DNA from 3 places in the Leclercia sp. LSNIH3 genome. Region 1 is predicted to be linked to each of the others. Evidence: predicted binding sites of a transcription regulator. Region 1 holds the regulator's gene; each other region holds the start of a gene.
The links. The regulator CRP, encoded in region 1, controls carbon source genes, mostly activating them, when cyclic AMP is high. The targets are predictions, from matches to a motif close to ATGTGANNNNNNTCACAT.
Positions count from the first base shown of each region.

Region 2: the regulator CRP is predicted to act here: its motif matches at 8,365-8,382, upstream of rhaB (rhamnulokinase).
Region 3: the regulator CRP is predicted to act here: its motif matches at 4,487-4,504, upstream of C3F35_RS09380 (glycine dehydrogenase).

Region 1 is NZ_CP026387.1:2,844,863-2,855,495, forward strand. Features, by position in the region: gene argD (bifunctional acetylornithine/succinyldiaminopimelate transaminase) at 42-1,262, shown strand; gene C3F35_RS13715 (YccS/YhfK family putative transporter) at 1,347-3,434, opposite strand; gene crp (cAMP-activated global transcriptional regulator CRP) at 3,492-4,124, opposite strand; gene C3F35_RS13725 (OsmC family protein) at 4,434-4,838, shown strand; gene C3F35_RS13730 (phosphoribulokinase) at 4,929-5,798, opposite strand; gene C3F35_RS13735 (YheU family protein) at 5,829-6,047, opposite strand; gene C3F35_RS13740 (hydrolase) at 6,044-7,066, opposite strand; gene mdcA (malonate decarboxylase subunit alpha) at 7,356-9,011, shown strand; gene C3F35_RS13750 (triphosphoribosyl-dephospho-CoA synthase) at 9,011-9,868, shown strand; gene mdcC (malonate decarboxylase acyl carrier protein) at 9,878-10,177, shown strand; gene C3F35_RS13760 (biotin-independent malonate decarboxylase subunit beta) at 10,170-10,633, shown strand, end outside.
Region 2 is NZ_CP026387.1:2,521,159-2,531,791, forward strand. Features, by position in the region: gene C3F35_RS12175 (ABC transporter permease) at 1-955, opposite strand, end outside; gene C3F35_RS12180 (ABC transporter permease) at 955-1,956, opposite strand; gene C3F35_RS12185 (sugar ABC transporter ATP-binding protein) at 1,956-3,458, opposite strand; gene rhaS (rhamnose ABC transporter substrate-binding protein) at 3,507-4,493, opposite strand; gene rhaD (rhamnulose-1-phosphate aldolase) at 4,579-5,409, opposite strand; gene rhaA (L-rhamnose isomerase) at 5,530-6,789, opposite strand; gene rhaB (rhamnulokinase) at 6,786-8,255, opposite strand; gene rhaS (HTH-type transcriptional activator RhaS) at 8,556-9,392, shown strand; gene rhaR (HTH-type transcriptional activator RhaR) at 9,466-10,314, shown strand; gene sodA (superoxide dismutase [Mn]) at 10,500-10,633, shown strand, end outside.
Region 3 is NZ_CP026387.1:1,935,138-1,945,770, forward strand. Features, by position in the region: gene C3F35_RS09350 (DgaE family pyridoxal phosphate-dependent ammonia lyase) at 1-759, opposite strand, end outside; gene C3F35_RS09355 (amidohydrolase/deacetylase family metallohydrolase) at 743-1,876, opposite strand; gene C3F35_RS09360 (DUF4310 family protein) at 1,919-2,560, opposite strand; gene C3F35_RS09365 (DUF4311 domain-containing protein) at 2,574-3,350, opposite strand; gene C3F35_RS09370 (DUF4312 family protein) at 3,373-3,672, opposite strand; gene C3F35_RS09375 (SFCGS family glycine-rich protein) at 3,675-4,037, opposite strand; gene C3F35_RS09380 (glycine dehydrogenase) at 4,048-4,386, opposite strand; gene C3F35_RS09385 (Hok/Gef family protein) at 4,806-4,964, shown strand; gene cybC (cytochrome b562) at 5,038-5,421, opposite strand; gene pmbA (metalloprotease PmbA) at 5,633-6,985, opposite strand; gene yjgA (ribosome biogenesis factor YjgA) at 7,081-7,632, shown strand; gene mpl (UDP-N-acetylmuramate:L-alanyl-gamma-D-glutamyl-meso-diaminopimelate ligase) at 7,712-9,085, opposite strand; gene fbp (class 1 fructose-bisphosphatase) at 9,265-10,263, shown strand.

The sequences.
Region 1 (10,633 bases):
ATTTTCACTTCTGCTTCTTGCTTAAAAAAGGGTGGGGTTACATGGCAACTGAACAATCTGCAATTACGCGCGCAACATTCGATGAAGTTATCCTGCCAATTTATGCACCGGCTGAGTTTATCCCGGTGAAGGGGAAAGGCAGCCGCGTCTGGGATCAGCAGGGTAAAGAGTACATTGATTTTGCGGGCGGAATTGCGGTGACGGCGTTAGGCCACTGTCACCCGGCGCTGGTCGAGGCGCTCAAAACTCAGGGTGAAACCCTGTGGCACACCAGCAACGTCTTCACCAACGAACCGGCGCTGCGTCTGGGGCGTAAAATTATCGACGCCACCTTTGCCGAGCGCGTGCTGTTTATGAACTCCGGCACCGAAGCCAACGAAACGGCCTTTAAGCTGGCGCGCTACTACGCCTCCACCCGCCATAGCCCGTTTAAAACCAAAATCATCGCCTTCCATAACGCTTTCCATGGCCGGTCGCTCTTTACGGTGACCGTGGGCGGCCAGCCTAAATATTCCGACGGCTTTGGCCCGAAACCAGCCGACATCATTCACGTGCCGTTTAACGATCTGCATGCGGTGAAAGCAGTGATGGACGATCACACCTGTGCCGTGGTGGTCGAGCCGATTCAGGGTGAAGGCGGCGTGATGGCGGCGACCCCGGAGTTCCTGCAGGGGCTGCGCGAGTTGTGCGACCAGCACCAGGCGCTGCTGGTGTTTGATGAGGTGCAGAGCGGCATGGGGCGTACCGGGAATCTGTTTGCCTATATGCATTACGGCGTGACGCCAGACATCCTGACCAGCGCCAAAGCGCTCGGCGGTGGTTTCCCGGTCAGCGCGGTGCTCACCACCCAGGATATTGCCTCGGCGTTCCACGTCGGCTCTCACGGCTCCACTTACGGCGGCAACCCGCTGGCGTGTGCGGTGGCAGGGGCGGCGTTCGATATCATTAATACGCCGGAAGTGTTGAGCGGTGTGATGACGAAGCGCGAGCAGTTTGTGAAACACCTCCAGCAGATCGATGCCCGGTACGATGTGTTCAGCGATATTCGCGGCATGGGGCTGTTGATTGGCGCCGAGCTGAAGCCGCAATACAAAGGCCGGGCGCGCGATTTCCTCTACGCCGCCGCCAGTGAAGGGGCGATGGTGCTCAACGCCGGGCCGGACGTAATGCGCTTTGCGCCGTCGCTGCTGGTGGAAAGTCAGGATATCGATGAAGGGATGACCCGCTTTGCACAGGCGGTGAAGCGCGTGGTGCAGCCGTAAGGGCGCTGCGTTTATCCTCATCCTCTCCTGCACGCAGAGGGCGCATATATAAAAAACGGTAACCTGGGGGTTACCGTTTTGCGTTTAATGCGGTGTTCGTTTCAACCGCCGGATCAACCAAATCCCATGATGCGGGCGCTGACGCCATGCCACTGACGAAATGGTGTGCATGGTGTTCAGATGCCCGAGGGTGCGCTGCAGATGTTGTTCCAGCGTGCTCATAGGACCGTAGGTCATGGTTTCGGGGGCTTCCAGGATATTCTCATCGCCGCTTTCGCCCGGTGAATCATACTCCAGACGCTGCTGGCAGCGTTGAAGGGCAATTTCACACGATTGCAGATAACGCTGCGCCAGGTCCGGCGTCAGCATCGTATGCTCCCGTGCCAGGGTCGTCATCGCGTTGATATGCTCAACGATAAACTGACTGTGGGTCACCCACAGCTTCATATCTGCCAGATATGCCGAGTTGAAGCCCGGCTCCTGCATCGCCTGGTTGAGTGAGTTGAACAGCGCGTTGTGCGCCTGGTTGATCTTCATGCGCTGCCAGGCCAGCGGCGTCGGCTGCGGATCGTCGCTGAGGATCAGGCGGATGGCTTCCTGATCGGCCTCCAGTGCATCATGGGCATTCTGGCGCAGCAGCCCGCTCTGCCACTGTGGCCACAGCCAGACCATTCCACCGAAAGCAATCAGGCAGCCAATCAGGGTATCGGCCAGCCGGGCGATAATAAATTGCTCGCCGTTCAGGGTCAGCAGTTGCAGGGTATATACCGCTGTGACCGTAAAGCCCACCGTCGCCCAGCCGTAGCTCTTGCGAATGATCAGGTAGCTCACCAGGGTCACTATCAGCATTCCGGCAAGGGTATAACCTTCCGGGACGTGTAAGTGCAGGGTCACGCCCGCGATGATCAGCCCCACCATGGTGCCGGCCGCCCGGTGAAGAATACGTACCCGCGTCGCGCTGTAGCCGTTTTGCGTCACCAGCAGCACGGTCATTAGGATCCAGTAAGGTTTCGGCAGGTGCAGCGCCATGCCCATCAGGCTGGCGATACTCAGCATCACGCTGATGCGCGCCGCATTACGCAGGGCGGCAGACTTCAGCGACAGATAGCTTTTGAGGGCGGGGAACAATGGCAGGCGTTTCTGTTTGTCGGCCATCAGATCGCGCGGATAGAGCGGGCGTTGCGTGCGCAGAACGCGGGCAATACGGCTGAAGTGCCAGGCGCAGAACTGGCCCACCGGGTTATCCGGGTGCTGACGGGCGATTTTCTCCAGCGCGCCAAGCTGCTTGTCCATGGTAAACCGGGTGGGATAACGATGATAGAGAATATCGTCAGCCAACACCCGCAGGCGTGCCGCAACGGTCTGCGCGTTCCAGCGTATCACCGCTTCGGCGTGGCTGCGCTCCACCAGCTTCTGCACCTCCTTCGGGTGATGCAGGCTGACCGAGATATGCTCCTGCAGATCCAGCCCCACCTGGAAGGTGCGCAGCAGGCGTTTGTATTCGTGATTTCTGTTGGCCGCCAGCATATGCAGCTGCTGATAACAGAGGCTGATCAGATCGACCACCTTCTGCTGGCGAGCCAGCAGCGGCGGCAACGATTTTTCAGGGTCGGTATGCTGCGTCAGCAGGGTGTATTTTGCTTCGCAATAATCGGCCAGCTGCTGATAGAGCACGCTCAAGGATTCCCGCAGCGGTTGTTCGCGCCACATCCAGAACCAGAACCAGTTAAACAGCCCGTACCAGAGGGTGCCCAGCGTATAGAGCAGTAGCGGCTCCCAGACCGGCATGTTCCCCGCCAGGCTCAGGGTAAAGATGGCCGCAATCAGCGAGGCGGGCAGCAGTCGGGCATGCAGGGCACTGATCTCTGCCGTGACCCCTAACGTCATCGCCAGCACGGTCAGAATGAGGGGCAGCGGAATATCGCGCGCCAGCAACAGCTGTACGGCCAGGCTACAGCCGGCAAACAGGCAGCCGCCAATAGTCAGGCGTTTAAAAAAGCGTTTATGCGGTGTGTCCAGGCCAGCAATGTTGCAGCAGGCAGGAACGAGGGAGAAGAGCAGGCCGTGTTGCAGATCGCCGAGGATCAAACCTACAGCCACAGGAAGACACAACACCAGCGTTTGCCGCAGTGCGTAGTTAACTTCCGGGTGATAAATGAGCCTGCGCCACATGGGTGATAGAGACAAAAACGGCGTGTCATCATGCGATGTCACGCCGTTTTAGCGGAATTAACGTGTTCCGTAAACCACGATGGTTTTACCGTGGGCAGAAATCAGGTTTTGATCTTCCAGCATTTTCAGAATACGGCCTACTGTCTCACGAGAACATCCGACGATCTGACCAATCTCCTGACGGGTAATTTTAATTTGCATACCGTCCGGGTGGGTCATGGCGTCTGGCTGTTTCGCCAGGTTCAGCAGGGTCTGAGCAATGCGGCCTGTTACGTCGAGGAAGGCGAGGTTACCCACTTTCTCGGACGTGACCTGCAGACGGCGAGCCATCTGCGAAGAGAGGCGCATCAGGATATCCGGGTTAACCTGAATGAGCTGGCGGAACTTTTTATAGGAGATCTCAGCCACTTCACACGCGGTTTTTGCACGGACCCAGGCGCTACGCTCCTGTCCTTCTTCAAACAGGCCCAGTTCGCCGATGAAATCTCCCTGATTCAGGTAAGAGAGGATCATCTCTTTGCCTTCTTCATCTTTGATCAGCACTGCCACCGAGCCTTTGACGATGTAATACAACGTTTCCGCTTTTTCACCCTGGTGAATCAGCGTGCTCTTCGATGGGTACTTATGAATATGGCAATGAGACAAGAACCATTCGAGAGTCGGGTCTGTTTGCGGTTTGCCAAGCACCATGCGCTGTTATCCTCTGTTATAAGCTGGCTCCAGAGTCTGGCTATGTACCTGTACTCTGGGGTTGCAATCGAATTCTTCCCCTTGCCTGGGGTCTGGCCTGCACAATAATTAGCAGCCTGTAATGTGTGATGTCCTCTGCATACATGTGCAACGTCAATGTATTACTGTAGCATCTCGACTGTTTTAGCATAGCTTTCGCCGCCTGTCTCCTGGTGTCTCGCTTCAGCTTGATGCAGGTCGACTTCCGTTGTCAGAATTGTTACTGACGCGTAATCTGTCAGGAAAAATGCAATCCTGGAGTTAATTAAAATGCAAGCACGTGTGAAATGGGTCGAAGGGTTAACGTTCCTTGGTGAGTCGGCTTCCGGGCACCAGATTTTAATGGATGGCAACTCCGGCGACAAAGCGCCAAGCCCGATGGAAGTTGTCCTGATGGCGGCAGGCGGATGCAGCGCGATCGACGTGGTGTCGATCCTGCAAAAAGGACGTCACGATGTGACCGACTGTGAAGTTAAGCTGACCTCAGAGCGTCGTGAAGAGGCGCCGCGCCTGTTCACCCATATCAATCTTCATTTCGTGGTCACCGGCAAACAACTGAAAGACGCTGCGATATCCCGCGCGGTGGATCTCTCTGCGGAGAAGTACTGTTCCGTAGCGCTGATGCTGGAGAAAGCGGTCAACATTACCCACTCGTATGAAGTGATCGAGGCGTAAGCCCCGGATAAAACGCCGGGCGGCACGTCGTTTGCCCGGCCAGTAGGTTTCTGTAGGCCCGTTAGCGTAGCGCCACCGGGCGACACAGCCTCAGTCGATCTTCTTCCCTTCCATCAACCGCTGCACCAGCGGCATCATGATTAACTCCATCGCCAGCCCCATCTTCCCGCCCGGGACCACCAGCGTATTGATGTGCGAGATAAACGAGCCCTGTAGCATCGCCAGTAGCCAGGGGTAATCGATATTGTCCAGATTGCGGAAATGGATCACCACGAAGCTCTCGTCCAGCGAAGGGATGCCTTTAGCGGCAAAGGGGTTCGAGGTGTCCACGGTCGGGACGCGCTGGAAGTTAATGTGGGTGCGGGAAAACTGTGGCGTCAGGAAGTTAATGTAATCCTCCATGGAGCGCACCACGGAGTCCATCACCGCCTCGCGGGAATGGCCGCGTTCGCTGGTATCCCGCGTCAGCTTCTGGATCCACTCCAGGTTGACAATAGGCACGACCCCCACCAGCAGATCAACATGGCGCGCCACGTCGTGATCCGGCGTGACTACCCCGCCATGCAGGCCTTCGTAAAAGAGGACGTCGGTCGGTTCCGGCAGCGGCTGCCAGGGGGTAAAGGTGCCTGGCACCTGGTTCCAGGGCACCGCTTCGTCATAGGTGTGCAGGTATTTGCGCGACTGGCCGGTGCCGCTCCGCCCGTATTCGGCGAAGGTTTGTTCCAGCAGGCCAAAGTCGTTCGCTTCAGGGCCAAAATAGCTGATGTGTTTGCCGAGATCGCGCGCCTTACGGATGGCCATGTCCATCTCAGGACGGGTGAAGCGGTGAAAGCTGTCGCCTTCCACTTCTGCGGCACGCAGATGCAGCTGGGAGAAGATCTTACGAAAGGCGAGGCTGGTGGTGGTGGTACCCGCACCACTCGACCCTGTAACGGCAATAACCGGATGTCTGGCAGACATAGCAACTCCCTGAATGGAAAGAGGTCGCGGTTAACCGCGAAATTGATTGCGAGGCATGATGTTGACGGTTTCGTGCAGCTCTGACCATACCACCAGCACCTCACCGCTTTGCAGCTGGCGCCTGATATCGGCCACCTTCTGCTCAAGCGAACGTTCCTGTTCACCATAATCGGTGCCTTCGCGTAACACAAAGCTTTCAATCAGATTATCCAGCGTTTCGGGAGCCAGATCTTGCCAGGGAATAATCATCTTATCGGTTCCAGGTATGTGGTCAGCCAGTCCGGGATACGCGTTTCCAGCCACATCTTCGGACGACGTAGCGTGCCGCCGACAAAGCCCACGTGCCCGCCATGTTCGGTCAGCTGATACTGCACGTTCGCGGGCAAAAACTCCTGCGCGGGTATCGAATGATGATCCATAAAAGGATCGTCTTTAGCATGAATAATCAGCACCGGTTTGGTGATCTTACTCAACAACGGCATGGCGCTGCACTGGCGATAGTAGTCAATAGCATCGGCAAACCCGTGAATTTTGGCGGTGATCAGATCGTCAAATTCGCGCAGGCGACGCACTTTCTTCAGCTGTCGCAGACTGACCGGCAGCGTATCCGGGTAAGCTTTTAGTTTGCGTGCGGCATTGGCTTTGAGCAAGTTCAGCAGATAGCGCTGATAAACGCGCGAGAAGCCCTTATCCATATGATAGCTGCAGTGCTCCAGCATAAAGGGGGCGGAGACGATGGCGGCGGCATCCAGCGGAACCGTGTCACCCTCTTTTGCCAGCAGGCAGGCGAGCATGTTTCCTCCCAGCGAATAGCCCACTGCCGCCGTCGGGGCCGGGCCGTGGGTCTCTGCCAGCCAGCGCAGGAACCAGGTGCCATCTTCCGTTTCGCCGGAGTGGTAGATGCGTTTCTGGCGATTGGGTTCACCGCTGCATCCTCTGAAGTGCATCACTACACCCAGCCAGCCACGCGCTTTCGCCGCCTGAATCAGGCCGTGAGCGTAGGGGCTGTGCAGACTGCCCTCCAGACCATGAAAGACCACCAGCCGGGGTTTGTGCTGTGCCTGCACCGGGTCTTCACTCCAGGCTAAATCAACAAAATCATCATCCGGCAGGTCAAGGCGCTGCCAGACGGGGGTAAAAAGCACTTTACGGCGGATGAGGCGCGGCAGCATGGTCTGCAGGTGTCGATTCGACACGCCCCGCATGGGGACAAAAGTCGCGCTCTCGTCGGGCGTAAAGTTAAATTCGGATGGAATTGTCTGCGTCATAACGATGTGATGTTAACTCTTTTCAATTGTTCACTATACCTTCCGAATCGGCTCCTGTTTATAAAAAGAGACGCAGGCCTGAGATTTCATCCCCCTCGCGGCGCACCTTTTTCTGCCCTTAGTCTGTTGTTTAACAGCAGGTAATGATCCTGATCACAATTTATCACCTTCATTATTACTCTCAGGCTAACGATTCTGTTCCAGGCTTAATTGATGGCTTTATCACCAGAGAGCACACTTAACTCAGCGTTAAGCAAATCTAAAGATGTGCTGAATCAGGAGGTTAACAATGTTATCAGGGCAAACGCCAGCCCGGAGCTGGAATACGCGTCGCACTGAAAAAGCGCGCCGCCTGGCTTCCGTCCCGGTGCAGGGCAAGGTACTGCCAACAGGCGACCTTGTCGCCATGCTGGAAAAACTGATCGCCCCAGGCGACAAAGTGGTGCTGGAAGGGAATAACCAAAAACAGGCAGATTTTCTTTCACGAATGCTAGCCGAAGTGAACCCGCAAATCGTTCACGACCTGCATATGATTATGCCGAGCGTCGGTCGTAGCGAGCACCTGGATATTTTTGAGAAGGGCATTGCCCGCAAACTCGACTTCTCTTTCTCCGGTACTCAAAGCCTGCGTATTTCGCAGCTGCTGGAAGACGGGCAGCTGGAGATTGGTGCCATCCACACCTACATCGAGCTTTACTCCCGCCTGTATGTTGATCTGTCGCCAAACGTGGCGCTGATTGCCGGTTTTAAAGCGGACCGTAAAGGGAACCTCTATACCGGTGCCAGTACCGAGGACACCCCGGCGCTGGTCGAAGCCGCCGCCTTCCACGATGGCATCGTCATCGCGCAGGTGAACGAGCTGGTGGACGACGAGTGCGATCTGCCGCGCGTGGATATCCCCGGCTCCTGGATTGATTTCGTGGTAGTGGCTGACAAGCCGTTCTTTATCGAACCGCTGTTTACCCGTGACCCGCGTCTGATTAAGCAAGAACATATCCTGATGGCGATGATGGCCATCAAAGGCATCTATGCAGAACACCAGGTCCAGTCGCTGAACCACGGTATCGGCTTCAACACCGCCGCCATTGAACTCCTGCTGCCTACCTACGGTGAACAGCTCGGCCTGAAAGGCAAAATCTGTAAACACTGGACCCTGAACCCGCATCCAACGCTGATCCCGGCTATCGAAAGCGGCTGGGTGGAGAGCGTGCACTGCTTCGGCGGTGAGCTGGGTATGGAAGAGTACATTCGTGCCCGCCCTGACATCTTCTTTACCGGTGCCGACGGCTCCATGCGCTCTAACCGCGCCTTCTGCCAGCTGGCAGGCCAGTACGCGGTAGATATGTTCATTGGTTCAACGCTCCAGGTTGACGGCTATGCCAACTCCTCAACCGTCACCCGCGGTCGTCTTTCCGGCTTCGGCGGCGCGCCAAACATGGGGCATGACCCGCACGGTCGTCGCCATGCCACCCCGGCCTGGCTGAACATGATCACTGAACCCGATCCTATGCAGCGCGGTAAAAAGCTGGTGGTGCAGATGGTTGAAACCTTCCAGGCAGGTGTGAAACCGACCTTTGTGGAAAAACTCGACGCCGTTGACGTGGCGAAAGCCTCCGGTATGCCGCTGGCACCCGTGATGATCTATGGCGATGACGTTACCCACGTGCTGACAGAGGAGGGGATTGCTTACCTCTACCGCGCAAAAGATCTTGAGGAGCGTCGTGCCATGGTCGCGGCCGTCGCGGGTATTACCGATATCGGTCTGGGTGTGGACGCTAAACGTGTCGCGGAGCTGCGCCAGAGCGGCAAAGTGGTTTACCCGGAAGATATGGGGATCCGCCGCACCGACGCCACTCGCTCTCTGCTGGCGGCGGGCAGCGTGTCCGACCTGGTGGAATGGTCGGGCGGTCTGTACAACCCACCTGCGAAATTCAGGAGCTGGTAATGAAACTTCTCCCCCGGATCCAGGTTGAAGGCGGTGCCGAATGGCTGGCGCGAACCGCCACGCAGTGTCTGATTGACGAAGCGCGACTAAGCCCGAAACCCGGTCTGGTGGACAGCCGGGGGAACGGCGCGCATCACGATTTATCCCTCGCTCTGATGGAGCGTTCGGCGCACAGCCTCACTCCCACCTTTCAGGCGCTGGCGCTGCAAAGCTGGCAGCGTCCGGCCGATATCGCGCTACGGCAGACCGTGGGTCGGCTGGGGCGCGAAGGTGAGCAGCAGATGATGGCCGCTACCGGCGGGGTGAATACCCACCGTGGCGCTATCTGGGCGCTGGGATTATTAGTCAGCGCCGTGGCGATGCTCGGCGGCAATGGGAAAGCCCGGGCGGTAGCCGATACCGCCGCGCAGCTGGCGAAACTGCCGGATGATGCCGCCCCGAAAGTGTTCAGCAAAGGGCTGCGCGCCACGCACCGTTATCGGGTGCCAGGCGCGCGCGAAGAGGCGCAGCAGGCATTTCCGCACATTATGCAGCGGGCACTGCCACAGCTTCGCCTGAGCCGACTCAATGGCGGTACAGAAGCCCATGCCCGGCTCGATGCATTGATGGCGATCATGACCTCTCTCACCGATACCTGCGTGCTCTCCCGCGCCGGTATGGCGGGGCTGGACGCCATGCAGAGCGGCGCCCGCGCGGTGTTAGCCGCTGGCGGCACCGCTCACCCTGAAGGGCAACGCATCTTAGCCGTATTAGACAAACAAATGCTCTTGCTCAATGCCTCACCGGGCGGCGCGGCCGACCTGCTGGCCGCCACGCTGTTCCTTGACCGCATTGAGACGCCTTATTTAGCGAATTAAGAGGATGTTATGGAAAAAATTACATTAACTCTGCCTGCCAGCCGTACCCTTAGCGGCAAAGCGCTGGCAGGCGTTGTTGGCTCCGGGGATATGGAGGTGTTATTCACCGCCGACCAGGGCCAGACGCTGGCGATTGATATCACCACCTCCGTCGATAACAGCCGTAGCCGTTGGGATGCGCTGTTCAACAGATTGCAGACCGTCAGCAGCCTGCCGGCGGGCAAACTGACCATCCACGACTTCGGCGCAACGCCGGGCGTGGCACGCATTCGTATCGAACAAGTCTTTGAGGGGGTGAGCCATGCGTGATGACAGCAGCTTTATCGAATTAAAAGCTCGCCAGCGTGCGCAGGCCCTGCTCGACGAGGGCAGCTATCGCGAACTGCTGGATCCTTTTGAAGGGATTATGTCTCCGTGGCTGGGGCCACAGGGAATTGTGCCGCAGGCCGATGACGGCATGGTGGTGGCAAAAGGCACCATCAACGGCAAACCCGCGGTAGTGGTCGCCATCGAAGGTGCGTTCCAGGGCGGCAGCATGGGCGAAGTTTCAGGTGCCAAAATGGCGGCGGCGCTGGAGCTGGCGGCGGAAGATAACCGCAACGGCATTCCAACCCAGGCGGTATTGAGCCTGGAAACCGGCGGCGTTCGTTTGCAGGAGGCGAACCTCGGCCTGGCGGCGATTGCCGATATTCACGCCGCGATTGTCGATCTGCGCCGTTATACCCCGGTCATCGGCATTGTCGCCGGTACTGTCGGCTGCTTCGG
Region 2 (10,633 bases), 320 kb from region 1:
TCACCACAATCAGCATGGCGCCGATGATCACCGACATCACAATGCCCGGCACGTTGAGCAGGCTCAGGCCAAAGGTGACCAATCCCATCAGGAAGGCGGCGATAATCACGCCCACCATGCTGCCGGAACCGCCGAGAATATTGACGCCGCCCAGCACCGCCATGGTCACCACCGCCAGCTCCCAACCCATCGCAATGGTCGGGCGGGTACTGCCCAGACGCGAGGTAAGCAGCACCGAGGCCAGCCCGGCCATCAGCCCCACCAGGGCAAAGAGGATCAGGTTGTGACGCTTCACGTTGATGCCGGAATACCAGGCCCCGGTCGGATTGTTGCCGATGGCGTAGGTGCGACGCCCGAAGTTGGTCTTGTGCAGCACGAAGGCAAACAGGATGGCCAGCACGATAAAGAGCGCGAACTCAAACGACAGCGCGCCCCAGACATACCCCTGACCAAACCAGGCGAAGCTCTCCGGCCAAGTGTTCAGCGCCTGGTCGCCCAGCAGAATGTAGGTGATGCCGCGATAGAGGCTCATGGTGCCGATGGTGATCACAATCGAGGACAAGTTAAAGCGGGTCACTAGCAGGCCGTTGAACAGCCCGCACAGCAGCCCAACGCCTAAGCCCACGCAGACCAGCAGCGGCGTATCCAGCCCGGCCGCCGCGCAAAAGCCCATCACCGTGGAGCTGAGGGCGATAGTGGAGGCCACCGACAGATCAATTTCCCGGGCGATAATCAGCATTGCCATCGGCAACACGATGATCGCTTTTTCGGTAAAGTTGAACGTCGCATCCGACAGGTTCCAGATATCGAGGAAGTAAGGGGAGGCCAGGGCGTTACCCACGAATACCGCCAGCGTTACCGCCAGCAGAAAACCTTCCCAGCACAGCAGGCGCTGGAAGATGCCCGCCGGGGCGGGGGCATGTTTAATCTCTTCAGACGTCATTATTTTACTCATCATCTCACCGCCTGTTTCTGACGAGCCAGCGCCGCATCGCGCAGGATCAGCCGTCCTTTGCGTTTGTTGCCACGTTCATTGAGCAGCACCGCAATCACGATCACCGTCCCGGAGATGGCCATCTGCCAGAACGGCGACACGCCAATCACCGGCAGGGCGTTGTTGATCACCCCGAGGAACAGCGCCCCGCACAGGCAACCCAACACCCGGCCCGTACCGCCCATGGTGCTGATGCCGCCGATGACGCAGGCCGCTACCACCTGCAGCTCAAAGCCGTTTGCCACATCGACATAGGCCACCGCAAAGCGCGAGATCCACAGATAGCCGCAGAACCCGGCCAGGGCCCCGGAGAGGCAGAAGCTGACGAACTGCATTTTTCCGGCGTTGATCCCGGTGTAATAAGCCGCCGTGGCGTTACCGCCTGCGGTGTACAGTGCGCGCCCGGTACGGCTGTAGCGCAGGAAATAGCCCACCAGCAGCAACGCGGCAATGGCGCACCAGCTCAGCACCGGCAAACCCAGCACCGATGCCCGTGGCAGGCCGAGGAAATCGGCACCCATCTGGTTGGAGTTCACCCAGCCGCCGCCGGAGAGCAGAAAGATAATCCCGCGGTAGATGCTCATGGTGCCCAGCGTCACCACAATCGCCGGAATGCCCATTTTCCATACCAGCAGGCCGTTGATGATACCCATCAGCAGGCCCAGCGCGGTCGCCAGGATCAGCAGCGCCCAGACCGGCACATCGGGGTAATGGAAGTTAATCAGGGCGACAATCATCCCGGTCAGCGCCAGGTTTGCCGCCATCGACAGGTCAATGCCTTTGGTGAGCAGCACCATCATCTGCCCGAGGGCAAGAATGATCAGAATGGAGGTGTCGTTAAATATCTCCACCAGGTTGCCCGGCGCGATAAACGACGGGGCACGCGCGCCGATGGCGATAACCATCAGCACAATCACCGCCGCCAGTAAGGCCTCGCGGTGTTTAAGCAGCTGTTGCACCATTATGCGGCCTCCTGTCTGGCACCGCTGGCGGCGCTGACGATGGTTTCAGCCGTTGCGCCCCCCGCCTGATATTCCGCCACCATTAACCCTTCATGCATGACGATGATCCTGTCAGCCATGCCCATCACTTCCGGCAGTTCGGAGGAGACCATGATCACCGCCAGCCCCTGGCCGACCAGCTCGGACATAAACTGATGCACCGCCGCTTTGGAGCCGATATCGATCCCTTTGGTCGGTTCATCGAGGATGATTACGTCCGGGTGGGTTGCCAGCCACTTGCCGATCACCACTTTCTGCTGGTTGCCGCCAGAGAGAGTTTCGACCGCCTGTTTCCAGCTAAAGGCTTTTACTTGCAGCCGCTTCGCATATTCGTCTGCCAGTTGCCACTCGCGATCGTCATTCAGCACGCCGTTGGCGTTGAGTTTGTTGAGCTGTGGCAGGCTGATGTTCTGCGCAATCGACAGTTCGATAATCGCCCCCTGCTTCTGGCGCTCTTCAGGCACGCAGACGATCCCGGCTTTGATGGCATCCGCTGGCTGGCGGAAATGCTGTTCTTTACCGTTCAGCACAATGCTGCCGGAAGAAGGGCGCGAGACGCCGGAGAGCGCCTGCATCAGCTCGGTACGCCCGGCGCCCACCAGCCCGTAGAAGCCGAGGATCTCACCTTTGCGCAGGGTAAAAGTGATGTTCGCGAACTCGGTCGGGTGGCAGAGATCCTGCACCTCCAGCACGATATCGCCTTTTTCGCATTCCACCTTCGGGAAGGTCTGGGTAATGGCGCGGCCCACCATCATCGCCACCATCCGCTCTTCGGTGATGTCATTGATGGCCCCCGCGCCGACAAACACGCCGTCGCGCAGAATGGTGTAGTGATCGGCCAGTTCAAAAATCTCGTCGAACTTATGCGAGATAAACAGGATCGCTTTCCCTTCCTGCTTTAAACGCTCCACGATCTGATAGAACTCAAGGATTTCGTGCTGGGACAGGGCCGCCGTTGGTTCGTCGAGAATAACGACCTGCGCGTCAAACGACAGCGCCCGGGCAATTGCGACCATATGGCGCTGGGCGATGCTCAGGGTTTTCAGCGTCGCGCGGGGGTCAATCTGCACCTCCAGACGGGTGAGGATCGCCTGCGCCCGACGGTGCATCTCCGGGCAGTCGAGCTTTTTGAAAATGCCTTTATACAGATACTGACCGACAAAAATGTTTTCGGTGACCGACAGCTCATCGAACAGGACGGTCTCCTGGTGAATCGCGGTGATGCCCACCTTATGCGCCGAGTCGGGGGTCGGCAGCTGTATAGGAATGGCTTTGTAGAGGATTTCGCCCTCGTCGGGCTGGTAGATGCCGGTCATCACTTTGACCAGCGTCGATTTGCCCGCGCCGTTTTCACCGATCAGAGCGGTGACTTTGCCGGGCCAGAGTTCAAGCTGCACGTTCTCAAGCGCGCGTACACCAGGGAAAACCTTGGTGATGCCATTGAGCGCCAGTAATGGGGTCATGATAGTTCTCCACTTGTATCCCTCTCCCACAGGGAGAGGGAAAAGGAATCAGAAGATTTTTGAGAACTTATCAATGTTGCTGGCATCGTAAACAAACGGCTCAGCCATTGCGCCGCTGCCGTCGGCATCCAGCTTCACTTTGCCCAGTTTGCCCATGCTGGCTTCTTCTTTGGTCGCCGTGCCTTTCACCAGATCATCCGCTAAGTAAGTCGCGGCATAACCGAGGTCGATCGGGTTCCAGATGGCGAAGCTCTTACTGGCACCGGATTTCACCGCGCCCGCCATTTCAGATGGCAGGCCGAGGCCGGTCACGTACACTTTGCCGATCTTGCCCTGATCTTTCACCGCCTGCGCTGCCGCCACAATGCCGACCGACGACGGAGAGACGATCACTTTCAGATCCGGGTAGGTTTTCAGCAGGCCGACCGCTTCGCGGTAGCTCTTATCCGACAGATCGTCGCCATAGGCCACGGTCACCAGATTGACGGACGGGTACTGTGGCAGCACCTTTTTCATCTCGGCAATCCAGGTGTTCTGGTTGGTGGAGGTCGGCGTAGCGCTCAATACCGCCACATCGCCTTTTTCCACGTTCAGCGCTTTCAGCGCTTCGGCCGCCAGCTTGACGTTAGTCTCGCCAATCAGCGCGTTATTGGAAGGGTTAAGGTGGATCTGGCGCCCGGCTTTCGCCACGCCGGAGTCCCACGACACCACTTTGATCCCGCGCTGCATCGCTTTTTTCAGCACCGGCACCACGGCATCAGGATCGTTGGCGGAGATGGCGATCGCATCCACCCCCTGCGCGATCAACCCGTTCAGCACTTCGATCTGGGCTTCGGCGGTGGTGGTGGTTGGGCCGGTATAGATCACTTTAACATCACCTAACTCTTTGGCTGCCTCCTGGGCACCCACGTTTGCCGCTTCGAAGAAGCCATTACCTAACGATTTCGCCACCAGGGCGATTTTAACTTCAGCTAAAGCAGAACCGGACAACGCCAGGGCGGCAACGGTGAGGATCAAGCTTGTCTTTATTTTCATTGCTTTTACTCCACTTAATGAGGTGATTTGTGTAGGGATTGCAGGTGTAGCTTCGCCCCGTCTCAATGAGCGGGGCGCGATGTTCTTATTTGTACAGATCTAACGCGGACTGCATCGGGTTGACGCCAAAGCGTTTGCCCAGCGCAATCAGTTCTTCCCGGGTGATGGTCTGCTTCATGCCACCCATCGAATAGACTTTTACCAGCACTTCGGCAGACTTCTCGGCGGTGTCGATCAGACCAAAGGTTTCATCAAGCGTCGGGCCGCTGCCGAACACGCCGTGGAACGGCCACAGCACCAGCGAGTGTTTTTGCATCTGAATCGCCGTGGCTTCGCCGATTTCATCCGTACCGGGTACCATCCACGGCAGAATGCCCACGCCATCCGGGAACACCACCAGACACTCGGTGCTGCCTTCCCACAACTGACGGGTGATAACGTCGGTGTTGTTCTCCAGCACGAAGGTCAGGGCAATCAGGTTGGTGGCGTGGCAGTGCATAATCACGCGATCTTTCCCGCCGGTGACTTTGATACGCTCACAGTGGGAGAGGAAGTGGGACGGCAACTCAGAGGTTGGCACCGCTTCGTCAGTCAGCCCCCAAAGAATGTGGTAGCCCGCGCCGTCGCTGTCCACTTTTACCACCCCTAAATTCGCGGTGGGATCAAGCTGGACGTTGCGGAAGAACTTGCCGGAACCGGTAACGATAAACGGCGTATTGGCGAGCAGCGGCATCGGCTGGCTCAGGGCGATGTAGCGCGGTTTGACGTGGAAGTCGGCTTCATACGGGGCGATATCCGCTTCGTCCAGGCGCAGCGTCAGGTTGCCGCCGTTGCGCTCGTCCCAGCCTTTCAGCCAGGCGTCGGAGGTGGCTTTAATCATGCCCTGGACGAACCAGGCGTCGATAATGGTCTGCATAGTCTTTCATTTCCTGTTAAATCGGGGTGGGGTTTCCCCTCACCCTGACCCTCTCCCCAAAGGGGCGAGGGAATGGTGTGATCCCGCTCCGTCAGGGAGAGGGCAAGGACGAGGGTTGTCTTACCCGCGTTGGCTCAAAATCTCTTTCTCATACGCCCGGACGTTATCCAGCCACTGGCTGCCCGCCGGGGCGTCGTTGCGCTGGCAGTACATCTCCCATACCGCCTGCCATGGCAGTGATTTTTGCTCCTCCAGCAGCGCCAGACGCGCGGTGTAATCGCCCGCGGCTTCCAGCGCACGCAGTTCGGCGGTTGGCTCCAGCAGGGCGCGCAGCAGGGCTTTCTTCATGTTGCGGGTACCAATAACCCAGGCCGCGATGCGGTTGATGGAGGCATCAAAGAAGTCGAGGCCGATGTGCACCCGGTCGAACAGGTCATGGCGAATAATCTCGCTGGCGATGGCCTGGGTTTCGTCATCCAGCAGCACCACGTGGTCGCTGTCCCAGCGTACCGGACGGCTAACGTGCAGCAGCAGGTGCGGCACATAGAGCATGGCGGCTGAAATTTTGTCGGAGATCACTTCTGTCGGATGGAAGTGGCCGGCGTCCAGGCACAGCGCGGTCTGACGGCTGGTGGCGTAACCCATGTAGAATTCGTTAGAGCCGACGGTGTAGCTCTCGGCACCAATGCCGAACAGCTTGCTCTCCACGGCGTCGATGTGGTGCGCCGGGTTCAGCTTTTCGCTAATCACTTCATCCAGCGCCGCCAGCAGACGCTGACGCGGGGCGAGGCGGTCCACGGTGATGTCTTTCATCCCGTCCGGGATCCAGATGTTCATCACCGATGGCGTGCCCAGTTGCTCGCCAAAGTACGCCGACACGCGGCGGCTGGCCTTCACGTGGTCGATCCAGAACTGACGAATTTCGTCATCGGCGTGGGCGAGGGTAAAGCCGTCGGCGCTCAACGGATGCGAGAAGCAGGAAGGGTTAAAATCCAGCCCCAGCTTGTTGGTTTTCGCCCACTCGACCCAGTTCTTAAAGTGTTCCGGCTTGATGGCGTTGCGATCGACCGGCGTGTCGGACTCCAGATAGATAGCGTGCAGGTTAAGGCGTTTTGGCCCCGGGATCAGGCTCAGGGCCAGCTCCAGATCGGCCCGCAGCTCGGCGGCGTTACGCGCCTTGCCCGGATAGTTACCTGTGGCCTGGATGCCGCCGGTCAGCGCACCGCCTGGGTTCTCAAACCCGGCGACATCATCGCCCTGCCAGCAGTGCATAGAGACGGGCAGACGGTCGAGCTGACGCAGAGCCTCCTCGACATCCACGCCCACGGCGGCGAAACGCTGTTTAGCCAGTTCCCAGGCTTGTTCAAGTTGAGTGGTCATGCGCAAAGCTCCTTAGTCGGTCGTTGTTGCTGAAACTGCGTGCGGTAGCGGGCAATCTCATGATCGGGATGAGGGGTAAAAGTGGTCAGGCCGTAATTGCCGGTCACCACCTGACGGAACTGGTCCACGTCGGCCAGCTCGTCGAGGGTCACCAGCTGGATGCCAATATTGCCGAGAGTGGAGGCCTCAACCGGCCCGGCTAACACCGTGATGCCGCAGGCGTTGGCGCACAGTTGGTTGAGCAGATGGTTCTGGCAACCGCCGCCAACAATGTGCAACTGGCTGAACGGCTTGCCGCGCAGGGTCGCCAGCTCGTGCAGCACCTCGGCATACAGCAGGGCGAGGCTGTCGAAGATGCAGCGCGCCAGGTCGGCGGCGCTCTCCGGTACGGGCTGGGCGGTCTCGCGGCAGGCGGCCTGGATCTCGGCGCTCATATTGGCCGGGTTGATAAAGCGATCGTCATTGGGGTTGATCAGGAAACGGCACGCCGGAAGGGTTTCCGCCTCACCGATCAGGGCGGTCAGGTCGCTGATGCGTTGCTCTTTCAGCACCCGCTGCAGCAGCCATAAGCCCATTATGTTTTTCAGCACCCGGTAGCGGCCTTCGGCGCCGCCTTCGTTGGTAATATTCGCTGCCAGCGCGGTATCGCTGGTGTAGGGCGTTTTGCTCTCAAAGCCCATCAGCGACCAGGTGCCGGAGGAGAGATAGGCCGCATCCTGAGAGGCCAGCGGGGCGGCGATAACCGCGCTGGCGGTGTCGTGGCTGGCGACGGCCACCACCGGGATAGCGTTCTCCTGCGGGCATGTCCAGTGACCGATCACGTTGCCCGGATGGGTCGGGGTGCCAAACCAGTCGCGCGACGCACCCGTCCAGTTGAGCAGGTTCTCGTCCCAGGAATCGGAATTGATGTTTACCAGCTGGGTGGTGGTGGCGTTGGTATATTCCCAGTTCATCTGGCCGGTGAGACGGTAGCTGAAGTAGTCGGGGATCAGCAGGGCATGGGCGACGTTCGCCACCAGCTCCGGCTGCTGTTCCACCAGGGCGCGCAGCTGATACAGAGTATTAAATGGCAGAAACTGAATGCCGCTGCGGCCATAGATTTCGGCTTTCCCGAGCTGCGCCAGCGCATGCGCCATCACCCCGTCGGTGCGGCTATCGCGATACGAGACCGGCAGGCCAACGCGGTTACCGTTGCCGTCCAGCAGGACGTAATCCACGCCCCAGGTGTCGATCCCGATGCTGTCGATGTGAATGCCTTCTTCACATACCTTATTTAGCCCGGTACGGATCTCCGCTTCCAGAGTGTCGATATCCCAGCAGTCAAAACCGTCCTGTTTTTGCAGGCAGTTCACGAAACGGTGGATTTCGCGCAGCTGAAGGGTGCGCTGCTCGCGATGGTAGCTCGCCAGCATTACGCGGCCGCTGGATGCGCCTAGATCGACAGCCACACAATGGCGAAAAGTCATGGTCCGGTCCTTCCTTTAGTCATTACCGGACAGTGTAAAAAAGGGAAGCGTCGGCGACCTTCTTACCACTGACAGCGCATTTCAGGCGCTGGCAAGAAAGCAAAGATGAACGTGAGGAAGTTCACATTTTCCGCTAATAGCGCGGCTCTCAGGGGATGTGACGGTGGGCGCATTTCCAGATCTTTCCCGCCTTTTCTTGAAAAAGCGACAGGCTTTGCGCCATTTGCTGTCGAAAATTTAAGGTCAGCCGGGAAACCCTAAATTACTATTTTGAGAACTTTTATCATCTGGTGACCCGTTATGACCGTACTGCACAGCGTGGATTTTTTCCCTTCAGGCCACTCGCCTGTGGCGATTGAGCCGCGGCTGCCCCAGGCTGCGTTTCCAGAACATCATCATGATTTTCATGAGATTGTGATTGTGGAGCACGGTACGGGTATCCATGTTTTTAACGGGCAGCCTTACACTATCAGCGGCGGCACGGTGTGCTTTGTACGCGACCATGACCGGCATATGTATGAACATACCGATAACCTGTGCCTGACCAACGTGCTGTATCGCTCCCCGGAAGCGTTCCAGTTTCTGTCAGGGCTGAACCAGCTGTTGCCTCAGGAGCAGGACGGTCACTATCCGTCGCACTGGCGGGTAAACCAGGCCACGCTACAGCAGGTGCGCCAGCTGGTCAGCCAGATGGAGCAGTCCGAAGAGGGGCAGACTACCCACGCCCTCGCCAGCCGCGAGATCCTGTTTATGCAGCTGCTGGTGTTGCTGCGTCGTGGCAGTCTGGTGGACGGGGCGGCGGATAACGACGCGCGGCTCAACCAGTTGATGGCGTGGCTGGAAGATCACTTCGCCGAAGATGTCTGCTGGGAGACGCTGGCAGATAACTTTTCCCTGTCGCTGCGCACGCTGCATCGCCAGCTGAAGCAGCATACCGGGCTGACGCCCCAGCGTTATCTCAACCGGCTGCGCTTAATCAAAGCGCGCCATCTGCTGCGCCATACTGACGAGAGCGTTACCGATATCGCCTATCGCTGCGGTTTTGGCGACAGTAACCACTTTTCGACCCTGTTTCGCCGGGAATTTGACTGGTCCCCGCGCGACATTCGCCAGGGCCGGGATGCGATGCTTCAGTAACGCGAGGAAAATCACCGTTTTACTGCCGCAAAGCGGGTAATAATGTCAGGTTATTCACCGTTGAGGTTGTGATGTGGCCGGACAGTTGATTCTTCGCAGAGCTGATTTTTTTGCCTCCACCGCGCAGGCCGTCGCGGTGGCGGACCGCTATCCGCAAAATGTCTTTGCCGAACATACTCACGATTTTGGCGAACTGGTGCTGGTGTGGCGCGGTAATGGCCTGCATGTCCTCAACGATCGCCCTTACCGCATCACCCGGGGCGACCTGTTTTACATCCGTGCGGAAGACAAACACTCCTACGCCTCGGTCAACGATCTGGTACTTCAGAACATCATCTACTGCCCCGACCGACTGAAGCTCAACGTCGACTGGGCGGCCAACATCCCTGGTTTCCTCAAAGCGGGCAACACCCCGCACTGGCGGCTGGGCAGCAACGGCATGACGCAGGTGCGCCCGGTGATTACGCAACTGGAGCAGGAGAGCCTGAAGACCGATCCCCACGCATTCGATATGGCCGAGCTGCTGTTTGCTCAGCTGACGATCATGCTCAAACGCTACCGTTACGCCCCGGATAATCCGGCCGCCAGCGAGCCGGAAGCGCTGCTGGATAAGCTGATCACCGCCCTGGCGGGCAGCCTGAACCGCAGCTTTGTGCTGGAAAAGTTTTGCGAGCAGGAGCAGTGCAGCGAGCGTGCCCTGCGCCAGCAGTTCCGCACCCAGACCGGCATGACGGTAAACCACTACCTGCGCCAACTGCGGATCTGCCATGCGCAGTATCTACTGCAACATACCGAGTTGCTGGTCAGCGAAGTCGCCATGCAGTGCGGCTTTGAGGACAGTAACTACTTTTCGGTGGTGTTTAACCGTGAAGTGGGGATGACCCCGGTTCAGTGGCGACACCGCAGCCATAACGCCGCGTAATAGATTGTTTGCTCCCCCCTGCGCATCACCGCACGCCCCGCCAGATCAGTCACATAACGAAAAGTTATAACCTTATTAAAACTACGGCATTGATAAACATTTTCAATATCATTTAATTAACTATAATGAACCAACTGCTTACGCGGCATTAACACGTTTGCCGCCCGACAATAATGGAGATGATTATGAGCTATACCCTGCCATCCCTGCCGTACGCTTACGACGCCCTTGAGCCGCATTTCGACAAGCAGACGATGGAGATCCATCACACCAAACACCACCAGACGTACGTTAACAACGCCAATGCGGCGCTGGAAAG
Region 3 (10,633 bases), 910 kb from region 1:
CAGGCCGAGAATGCCCTCTTTGCCCACCTTCATGGCGCGGCCAATACCCGCCGTCTGGCGTTTCACCCACTCCACGTACTGGGTTTTGCCGATCACCAGGCCGCTGGTTGGCCCTTCGATCGCCTTCGCGCCGCTGTAGATCACCAGATCTGCACCGGAACGGTAGTAAGTCTGGAGATCTTCTTCTGCCGCCGCATCGACGATCAGCGGCAGCTCGTGCTTACGCGCCACAACCGCCGCCTGCTCGACGCTGAGCATGCTTTTCTGCACGCAGTGGTGGGATTTGATGTAAAGGATCGCCGCGGTGCGCGGGGTGATCGCCGCCGCCAGCTGATCGGCGGAGCATTCGTTGGCGTAACCGGCTTCCACCAGCTTGCCGCCACCCAGCGCCACCATGGTGCCGACCGGCGCGCCAAAGTTGACGTTATGGCCTTTCGGCAGGACGATCTCGTTGTTTTCAATCGGGGTCACGTGCAGGTTTTCCAGCAGCCAGTCGCTGTCTTTGACCAGCACCGCCGCCACCGACTGGGCGATGCCCGCCGAGGCGCAGGAGACGACGGTCGCGCCTTCCACGTCCAGCAGCTTCGCGATGTACTCCCCGGTTTTGTTGACCAGATCTTTCATCTCGAAATACTGGTTCATACCGTCCATGGCCGCCTGCACCACTTCCGGGCGCGGGGTAGAGACGCCGAGCGCGGTCATGCGCCCGGAGGTGTTAATCACCTGTTTTAAATTGTACTTCTCAAAAATTGAAGGCATGTTCCGTGCTCCCTTGTTCGGTCATGTAGCCCTTGCCCGCGCGGATCGCGGCAAGCGGCACCAGAATGTGTTCGGCCTGCAGGCTGTCGTTTTCAGCATCCACCAGCAGCGTGGGCTGGCGTTTCAGGGTGAACAGCGTCAGGTCGGCGTCGAGGCCAGGCTGAATGCGGCCTTTATGGGCCAGGCGCAGGCCGTCGGCGGCGTTCGCGGTGACACACTCAATCACCTGCGGCAACGACATGCCGATGGCGAGGAATTTCGACATCACGCTCGCCAGCGAGCCAACCGGGCCGTTGAGGCGGTTGCGGCAGTAGATATCCGAGCTAATGGTGTGCGGCAGAATGCCCATCGCAATGGCGCGTTTCGCCACCTCAAAGCTGAAACTCGCCGTACCGTGGCCAACGTCCAGCCGCACGCCGCGCTTCAGGGCAGACGTGATGGAGGCGCGCAGCTCGCCGGACGGGGTCAGAATGCGGTTCGGTTTGCCGTTGTAGCAGTGGGTAATGATGTCGCCGGAACTCAGCAGCTCTGCGATTTCGTCGAGGTTTGGCGGGTTGTTGCCAATGTGCACCATCAGCGGCAGATCGCCGTTCTCTTTCTGAATGGTTTTGGCGCGTTCCAGCGGGGTAATGCCGTTTTCACCCACCACGCTGCTGCTCATGCGTGCTTTCAGGCCGACGATAAAATTCGGATGGCGTTGTACCGCCTGTTTCACCGCATCGGCGTCGATGTTGGCCATATTGGCCAGTTCGTTCTGGGCAATCAGCCCGACGCGGGAGATGTTCAGCAGGGCAAACACCTCGGTGGAGGCTTTGCGGGTAATGTTGTAAAAGTCGTCCACGTCATCTGCCCCGGTGCTGCCCGCGTCCACTACGGAAGTGACACCGGTGGCAATGCCCACGCTGTCCGGCTCGTCATGGTAAATCGGGGAGTTCGGGTAGCAGTGGACGTGGGAGTCAATCCAGCCCGCGCTGACGTAAGTGTCACCGTTCAACTCAACGGTACGGTGTGCGGGATCGGTGATGTCGCCAACCGCCGCGATCTTCCCGTCCTGAATGGCGATATCGGTCAGGGTATCGTCGGTGAGGCGCGCACGGCGCAGGAGTAAATCAAACATGGGGTTCTCCTGATAAGGCGGGCGCCTGAGCGCCCGCGGGTATTAAAGGGCGACCGGGAACAGCCAGCCTAAAAGCATTGCACCGAGGATGGCGCCACCGGTAATCGGCTTCTGCCAGATATAGAACAGCAGTGCGCCCAACAGTGAACCGATGCCGATGGGGATCGACGCGGTCATCGCGCTGAGGATAATCAACGGCCCGAGGAAGCGGCCGGAGGCGTTACCCGCTCCCATCATCACGTCAGCCCCGTAGGTGGAGTTGCTCTGATTGATGGTGAACTTACGCGCCAGGATGATGACGTAACCAATCGCCAGACCAATGACCAGGCCGGTCGCCAGCGAGGCGACAAAGTTGGTCACCGGGAACATGATGCCCGCCCCCAGCAGCAGCGCCGGCACACCGAGGCCTACGCCGGTCTGGATCGCCCCGCCGATATCGAGGATCCCCACCAGGGAGCCTTCGATAATACGGGCGAACAGGAAGCTGGCACCGAACGCCGCCACTGCGCCGTAGGCACCGGTATCGATGCCCGCTTTCAGCATCGCCACAAAGGCCACTTCGTTAAACGCGCCAATGCCGTAGAGGTAGTACATGTGTGTCCCGGCGAAGACGCCGGAGGAGAGCAGGCCAACGAAGATCGGGAACGACCAGTCGGCATACCAAAAACCTTTATTCTGTTCCATTTAGAGGCTCCTGTTACTTGCCGCTGAGCGAGTTGTGGATCATGTCGAGCCAGTTCGGCACGGTCAGATGGAAGGATTCAATCATCTTCATGTCGAAGCCGCGGAAGAAGCCGCTCAGCACAAACAGCGCTACGATAGCGACCATCATCACTTTGGTGACATGGTTCCAGCCGCTCTCTTCCACGCCTTTGCCAATCAGGATCCCCAGCACCAGACCCGGTACGGCGTTACCCATGATCAGCTGCGCCGCGCCGCCAAAGACGGTGGCCCAGAAGCCGGATTTTTTGCCCGCGTCGATGGCTGCCAGCCAGAAGATCACCGGCATCACGGTGTTCACCAACAGGTTCGCCGCCGGAACCAGTACCTTCACGGCGGTGACCTGAAGGGCTGCCGGTACGGAAGAGGCGGTAAGGTTCAGGAAGGTGACGACCAGCATGCCGATCACGCCGCAGGCTATCGCCATTTTGCGTGGATCATGCAGCGTCTCGCCGACGTTGCGGTTTTTGATCATCAGCGCCGCGGCACCCCAGTTCGGGATGATGCGGTGGTCAACGTCCTGGGTGAAGGAACCCGCCGCCACCGACGAGGCCCAGGCGTTGAAGAAGAAGCCTAACCCAAAGGAGAAGTGAGACGCCGGATCCCCTTCACAGGAGTTCAGCTCCCCCAACGTACGAAACGCGCCCATACCCTGTGTGGTAGGCGCATGAAACATGCGTGCAGCCCCGGCACCAACGCCGACGCCAACCAGGCCGCCGATGATGAGCGATTTTATTAAAATTATCAGGAACATTAGTCTGCCCTATTAGTAAGAATCAGCGTTGCGTGACAAAGTCCACCTGGTCCAGATTGATGGCAGTCACGTTGACGGTCACATCCAGCTCCACGCTGTAGGTGCGTCTTTCCCGGCGCAAAAAGAAGAACAGAAACGCCTCTTTACGCACCGCTTCTTGCGCCTGAACAACCTGCACATCCTGTGGCTCAATACGCAGTAAGATATGCGGTGATGCTTTCATCACCGCGGCCTGAACATGGTTCAGCGCGTCGGCAAAGGCGCGCGCTTTGGCGTCACCCTTGCCTTTTACTCTCACCGTGGTGGTGAACTGTTCTTTCATGCTTATGCGCCGTGCTTCTTCTGCCACGCCTGGACCAGACGCTCACCCAGCTCTTCTTTATCCATAAAGCCAAAACCGAGCACGTTGCAGCCTTCGTTGATGGCGGTCACGCCCTCTTCCACGGAACGCATGCCGTACTTCGCTTTGTAGCCATATTTGGTCTGCGCGGTGATAGCACCTGCGCCACCGCTGCCGCAGAAGGAGATGCCGAAGGTCGCGTTTTCCGCTTTCATCACATCGCCCAGCTTCATGTCTGCCGCCATGCCTGGCACCACCACGGCGCGTCCACCTGCTTTTTCAACGCCTGCTGCAACCTTCTGACCTTTACCCAGGCGATCGCCGATAACGACTGTAATTTGTTCCATGATGTACTCCTTAAAGGTTGTCTTTTGCGACTTCAAAGTGAACGGAGAGCAGCCAGGCTTCTTCATCAGGAAGGTTGCCAAACTGCGCCACGACGTCCCGGGCAAGCTGCATTGATTCAGGTGAAATTTCGTCGAACAGGTCAGCCTCAACCTCCGGCAGCGGCTCGCCGGTCACTGACCGGTGCGCCATGGCGCGAACGTGGGAGGTCAGCATCTGCTCCTGAACGGCATTGGGGATAATGTGGTGATGACTAAGCAGCGTGAACGTCTGCTTGAGCATGGTGTCGGCCAGCTGTTCAGTTTGCGCCGCCTGGTCTCCAGTGTCGTTTATTACCGTTCCGTTAATCACTCGTATTACCCCGTTATTGGCTCTGGGATAAAACTAACGCTGGCTGTTGCTGGTTTGTAGCGAGTTGTTTTCCACTTCGAAGTGGAAAGGAGAGCGGCGCCAGTGATCTGTGCCACATAATTAGGCTCAATGATGATTTTCCGCTGGTTTTACGTGATGAATATCACGCTCCTGAACGGGAAAAGCGGCGTGGTGGAAGTGAAAAAGTTTACGAGCAGACTCGTAGAAATGTGAGCTGGATAAGGTTTTCTTATGGGGATTGGGTAGAGTGGCTGCGGGTGCTTGAGACTGACCGTCTCATGCATGGGACGGGAAGTGGAAAGCCCCACCTGAATAAAAATCAGGGATGGGGCCCGAAACAACACGTCCTAACACGTGAAGTTCGCTGCCTTACCCGCTTAAGAAGCAAGGAGGCATCCATGAAACGCACACAACTTATTATCAGAGTCGCCACGATTGCCGCAATAACAGCAATTTTGCTGACGCTGATAACCCGTCGAACCCTTTGCGAAATTCACTATCGCAACGGTTCACTGGAAGTGACTGCCCGACTGGATTGCAGCTCTGGCAAGGAGTAGAGCTATTATGCAGGGGGAGAGCAATCCCCCTGCATTTTATGAGTGTATCAAGGACGTACGGCTCAGGCACCCATTAACGATATTTTTTGTGATAGGTATTACGTGTGGTCACAAATCCATCGGCCGCCGCCTGCGCCTCTTTTACTTTGCCTTCATTGGCCAGCTTCAGCGCGCCGTCAATCTGCCCGACCAGCGTCTCCAGCCCGTGACGGTAATCTTTCATCTCCGCGCTGTTCTCCGCTTTACCTTCCAGCTTCGGCGGCGTCTCTTTTTGCGCGTCCACCGCGGCGGCACGCATTTTGGTCAGTGCGCCTTTCATTTCCGCCGCATTGTCCGTTTTCTGCACCACCTTCAGGTTTTCGCTGAGGGTGTCCATATTGTCTTCCAGGTCGGCAAAGACCGACGTACTCAATACCAGCGTTGAGGCTGCGAGGATAGCTAACAGATTTTTACGCATTGCTCACTTCCTTTTTTATTATTAAAAAAACCGACGAATACCCTGAATAATTCGCGTTGCAGGACAAGGCACTTGTGCCCTGAACAGCGCGCGCGCTGGCCCCAAAGGGCCGAGTAACGCGGCAAGCGCGTGAACGCCCGGGAGCTTACAGAGTAAGTGCCGGGATGAACGCGCGCTGCCAACGCATCTGCAGCGTGAAGAATGGCGGGTATTACTGGCCGGCGATCTTCATCTCCGGTAACAGCACCGATCCGCACTGGATATTACTGCGCGTTTCGATATCGTTGCCTACCGTCACGATATTGCGCCACATATCTTTTAAGTTGCCGGCGATAGTAATTTCGCTCACCGGGTACTGAATTTCACCGTTTTCGACCCAGAAGCCAGACGCCCCGCGGGAGTAGTCACCGGTTACGCCGCTGACGCCCTGGCCCATCAACTCTGTTACCACCAGCCCGGTGCCCATCTCTTTCAGCATCTGCTCAAAGCTCAGGCCGCGGCCAGGGATACGCCAGTTGTGGATGCCGCCCGCATGGCCGGTGCTTTGCAGCCCCAGTTTGCGCGCGGAGTAGCTGGTCAGCAGCCACTGAGTCAGGATGCCGTCTTTAATGATATCGCGACGTTCCGTGCGCACGCCTTCGCTGTCGAACGGCGTAGAGGCCAGCCCTTTCAGCAGGTGCGGATGTTCTTCAATGGTCAGCCATTCCGGCAGGATCTGCGTGCCCAGCGCGTCGAGCAGGAAGGTCGATTTACGGTATACCGCGCCCCCTGCGATTGCCCCGACCAGATGCCCGAACAGCCCGGTCGCCACTTCATTGGCAAAAATAACCGGTGCTTTCATGGTAGACAATTTTCGTGGAGCCAACCGGGACAATGTGCGTTTTGCGCACTCCATCCCCACCCACTCTGGCGACGCCAGATCGCCCATCGCACGGCCAATGGTATAGGCGTAATCACGCTCCATATCGCCGTTCTCCTCCGCAATCACGCAGCTGGAAAGCGAGTGACGGGTAGAGCTATAGCCCTGCAACATGCCGTGGCTGTTGCCAAAAACTTTAATGCCGTAGTGGCTGTTAAAGCTGCCGCCTTCGGTGTTGGTGATGCGCTTATCGGCATTAAGGGAGGCCTGTTCAGCGCGCGCCGCGAAATCAATGGCTTCGCCAGGGGTCACTTCTGCCGGGTGGAACAGATCCAGATCCGGGGCCTCAAAGGCCAGTAATTCTCTGTCTGCGACGCCTGCATAAGGGTCCGGGGAGGTGTAGCTGGCGATATCCAGCGCCGCCTGCACGGTGCGCGCAATGGCATCCGGGCTGAGGTCGGTGGAGGAGGCGCTGCCTTTACGGTTCTGGTGATATACAGTAATCCCGAACGCGCCATCGCTATTAAATTCAACGGTTTCCACCTCGCCATAGCGGGTGCTGACACTCAGACCGGTGGTTTTGCTGACGGCGACTTCTGCCCCGTCGGATTTCGCTGACGCCAGCTCCAGAGCCATGGAGACAGCTTCTTCCAGTGCTTTACGCTGCGCTGCAACTTGTGAGATCACTTTCATCGTAAATGCCATAATGTAAGGTGTAGTTAGCTGAAGTCTAACAGAGAACCGTTTCTCAGTACGCGCCTAAACTGGTAAGATTAGCCTCTTTTTTTAAGGAGCCTGACATGACTAAGCAGCCCGAAGACTGGCTCGACGACGTTCCCGGTGATGACATCGAAGACGAAGATGATGAGATCATCTGGGTCAGTAAAAGTGAAATTAAACGCGACGCCGAAGAGTTAAAACAGCTTGGTGCGGAAATGGTAGAACTGGGTAAGAACGCGCTGGATAAAATCCCGCTGGATCCCGATCTGCGTGCCGCCATCGAACTGGCACAGCGTATCAAGAAAGAGGGCCGTCGCCGCCAGCTTCAGTTGATTGGTAAAATGTTGCGCCAGCGCGACGTAGAGCCTATTCGCCAGGCGCTCGATAAGCTGAAAAACCGCCACAACCAGCAGGTTGCCCTGTTCCACAAGCTGGAACAGATCCGCGATCGTCTGATTGATAATGGCGATGACGCCATCGCAGAGGTACTGAACCTGTGGCCGGACGCCGACCGCCAGCAGTTGCGTACGCTGATCCGTAATGCCAGGAAAGAGAAAGAAGGGAATAAGCCGCCGAAGTCTGCGCGTCTGATCTTCCAGTATCTGCGCGAGCTGGCGGAAGCCGAAGGTTAAAAACCGCGTTATTTTCCCCCTCTTCCCAACGGGCCGAGGGGGTGAATGTTCCCTCTCTCATTCAGGGAGAGGGAAAAGATTACACTGCCGCTTCTGCTTTCTTTGCCAGCCCATCCAGCAGCTTCTGATGGATCCCACCAAACCCGCCGTTGCTCATCACCAGAATGTGATCGCCAGGCTGCGCGGTTTTCACCACCATCTCCGCTAACGTATCCACATCGGCACTCCAGTGCGCAGGCTGGACGCAGGCTTCGGCCACTTCTGCGACCTGCCACGGAATATGCTGCGGCTGCAGCAAGAAGACTTCATCCGCACGGCCTAACGACGGCGCGAGATCGTCTTTGCAAACGCCCATTTTCATGGTGTTGGAGCGGGGTTCCAGTACGGCCAGAATGCGTGCCGTGCCGCCCACTTTGCCGCGCAGGGCAGCCAGTGTTGCGAGGATCGCCGTCGGGTGATGGGCAAAATCGTCATACACCGTCACGCCATGGGCTTCGCCGCGCAGTTCAAGACGGCGGCGGGCGTTGATAAACGATCCCAGCGCATTCGCCGCATCGGCAGGCAGTACGCCCACATGACGGGCTGCGGCAATCGCCATCAGGCCGTTATGCATGTTGTGTTCGCCCACCAGCCCCCAGTGGACTTCCCCGACTTTTTCACCCTCCAGCAGCACTTCCCACTGGGAGGCGTCGTTGGTGAGCTTTTTCGCCTGCCAGTGGCCCTGCTCGCCTACCAGCTCCTGCTCACTCCAGCACCCCATCGCCATAGTCTGCTTCAGGTTGACGTCGTTTTCCGGAAGGATGATGCGCCCCTGGCCCGGCACGATACGCACCAGGTGGTGGAACTGCTTCTGAATCGCTTTCAGGTCATCGAAGATGTCCGCGTGATCGAACTCAAGGTTGTTGAGGATCAGCGTGCGCGGGCAGTAGTGAACAAATTTAGAGCGCTTATCAAAGAAGGCGCAGTCGTATTCGTCTGCTTCGATGACAAAAAACGGGCTGTCGCCCAGGCGGGCAGAAACCTCGAAATTCCCCGGTACGCCACCGATCACAAAGCCTGGCTTATAGCCGCAGGCTTCCAGGATCCAGGTCGCCATTCCGGCGGTGGTGGTTTTGCCGTGCGTGCCCGCAACAGCAACAACCCAGCGATCGCGCAGCACAAAGTCATGCAGCCACTGCGGGCCTGACATGTAGGGAATATTCCTTTCCAGCACGGCTTCCACGCATGGATTTCCACGGGTCATGGCGTTGCCGATGATCACCAGATCCGGCTGCGGATCCAGCTGGCTGGCATCGTAACCCTGAATAAGATCAATGCCCTGGTTTTCCAGCAGCGTGCTCATAGGCGGATACACATTGGCGTCCGAACCTGTCACTTCATGGCCCAAAGAGCGCGCCAGCATAGCCAGGCCGCCCATGAAAGTGCCACAAATCCCCAATATATGAATGCGCATACGTCACTATCCTTCTTCAATGTGGCGCACATTTTACGCATATGTCTGCGGCAGAGAAACGCATTTCAGCGAAATCTGTATGTTGCTGGCGCGATTCACCTCTGCGCGAAGATTTGAAAGTTTGTTAAGATTGTTGGGCATCAACAACTTTACTCAACATCCAATGCAGGGAAGGTGTTATGAAAACGTTAGGTGAATTTATTGTCGAAAAGCAGCACGAGTTCTCGCATGCTACCGGTGAACTCACTGCTTTGTTGTCGGCAATAAAGCTGGGCGCCAAGATCATCCATCGCGATATCAATAAGGCCGGTCTGGTCGATATCCTGGGTGCCAGCGGTGCTGAAAACGTGCAGGGCGAAGTTCAACAAAAACTCGATCTGTTCGCGAATGAAAAACTCAAAGCTGCACTGCGCGCACGCGACATCGTTGCGGGGATCGCCTCTGAAGAAGAAGACGAAATCGTGGTCTTTGAAGGGTGTGAACACGCAAAATATGTCGTTCTGATGGATCCGCTGGATGGCTCCTCCAACATCGACGTTAACGTCTCTGTCGGCACGATCTTCTCCATTTACCGCCGCGTTACCCCTGTCGGCACGCCGGTTACCGAAGAAGACTTCCTGCAGCCGGGCAACAAGCAGGTTGCCGCGGGCTATGTGGTTTACGGCTCCTCCACCATGCTGGTTTACACCACCGGCTGCGGGGTGCATGCCTTTACGTACGATCCGTCGTTGGGCGTGTTCTGTCTCTGCCAGGAGCGCATGCGCTACCCGCAGAAAGGCAGCACTTACTCCATCAACGAAGGGAACTACATCAAATTCCCGGCGGGCGTGAAGAAATACATCAAATTCTGCCAGGAAGAGGATAAAGACACCCAGCGTCCTTATACCTCCCGTTATATCGGCTCCCTGGTAGCGGATTTCCACCGCAACCTGCTGAAAGGCGGCATCTATCTCTACCCAAGCACCGCCAGCCACCCGGAAGGTAAACTGCGTCTGCTGTACGAGTGCAACCCGATGGCCTTCCTCGCTGAACAGGCGGGCGGTAAAGCCAGCGACGGTAAAGAGCGGATCATGGATATCATCCCTGAAAGCCTGCACCAGCGCCGTTCGTTCTTCGTCGGCAACGATCATATGGTGGAAGACGTCGAGCGCTTAATCCGGGAATACCCGGATGCCTGATGTGTTAGTTTGAGAAAAAGGGGCCAGCTGGCCTGAAGCATCCCCACACAATATTGGCACGGTCGGCTCCCTCTCCTCTTTGGGGAGAGGGCTGGGGTGAGGGGGAGCATGCGACTAAGGTGGTTGTTCCGTTCACTTTACGTTCAGCACTTCTCTGTCAGCCGCGTCACCCGTGAACGTGTGAAGGGGGCTCGCCGCCGCCCCCTTCACAATCCCGGCTCCCGGCAAAGAAAATCGCCGCTTCGCGGTGCCCTCAGCTTATTCCTCCAGGCTTTCGGGTCGGGCACCAGCCTGCATCCCTGCAGGCTATGCCCTCTCGGCGCGTCCCTGCGCCTCGCCCCGGCCTTGCGGAAACGCTTCGGCGATTTTC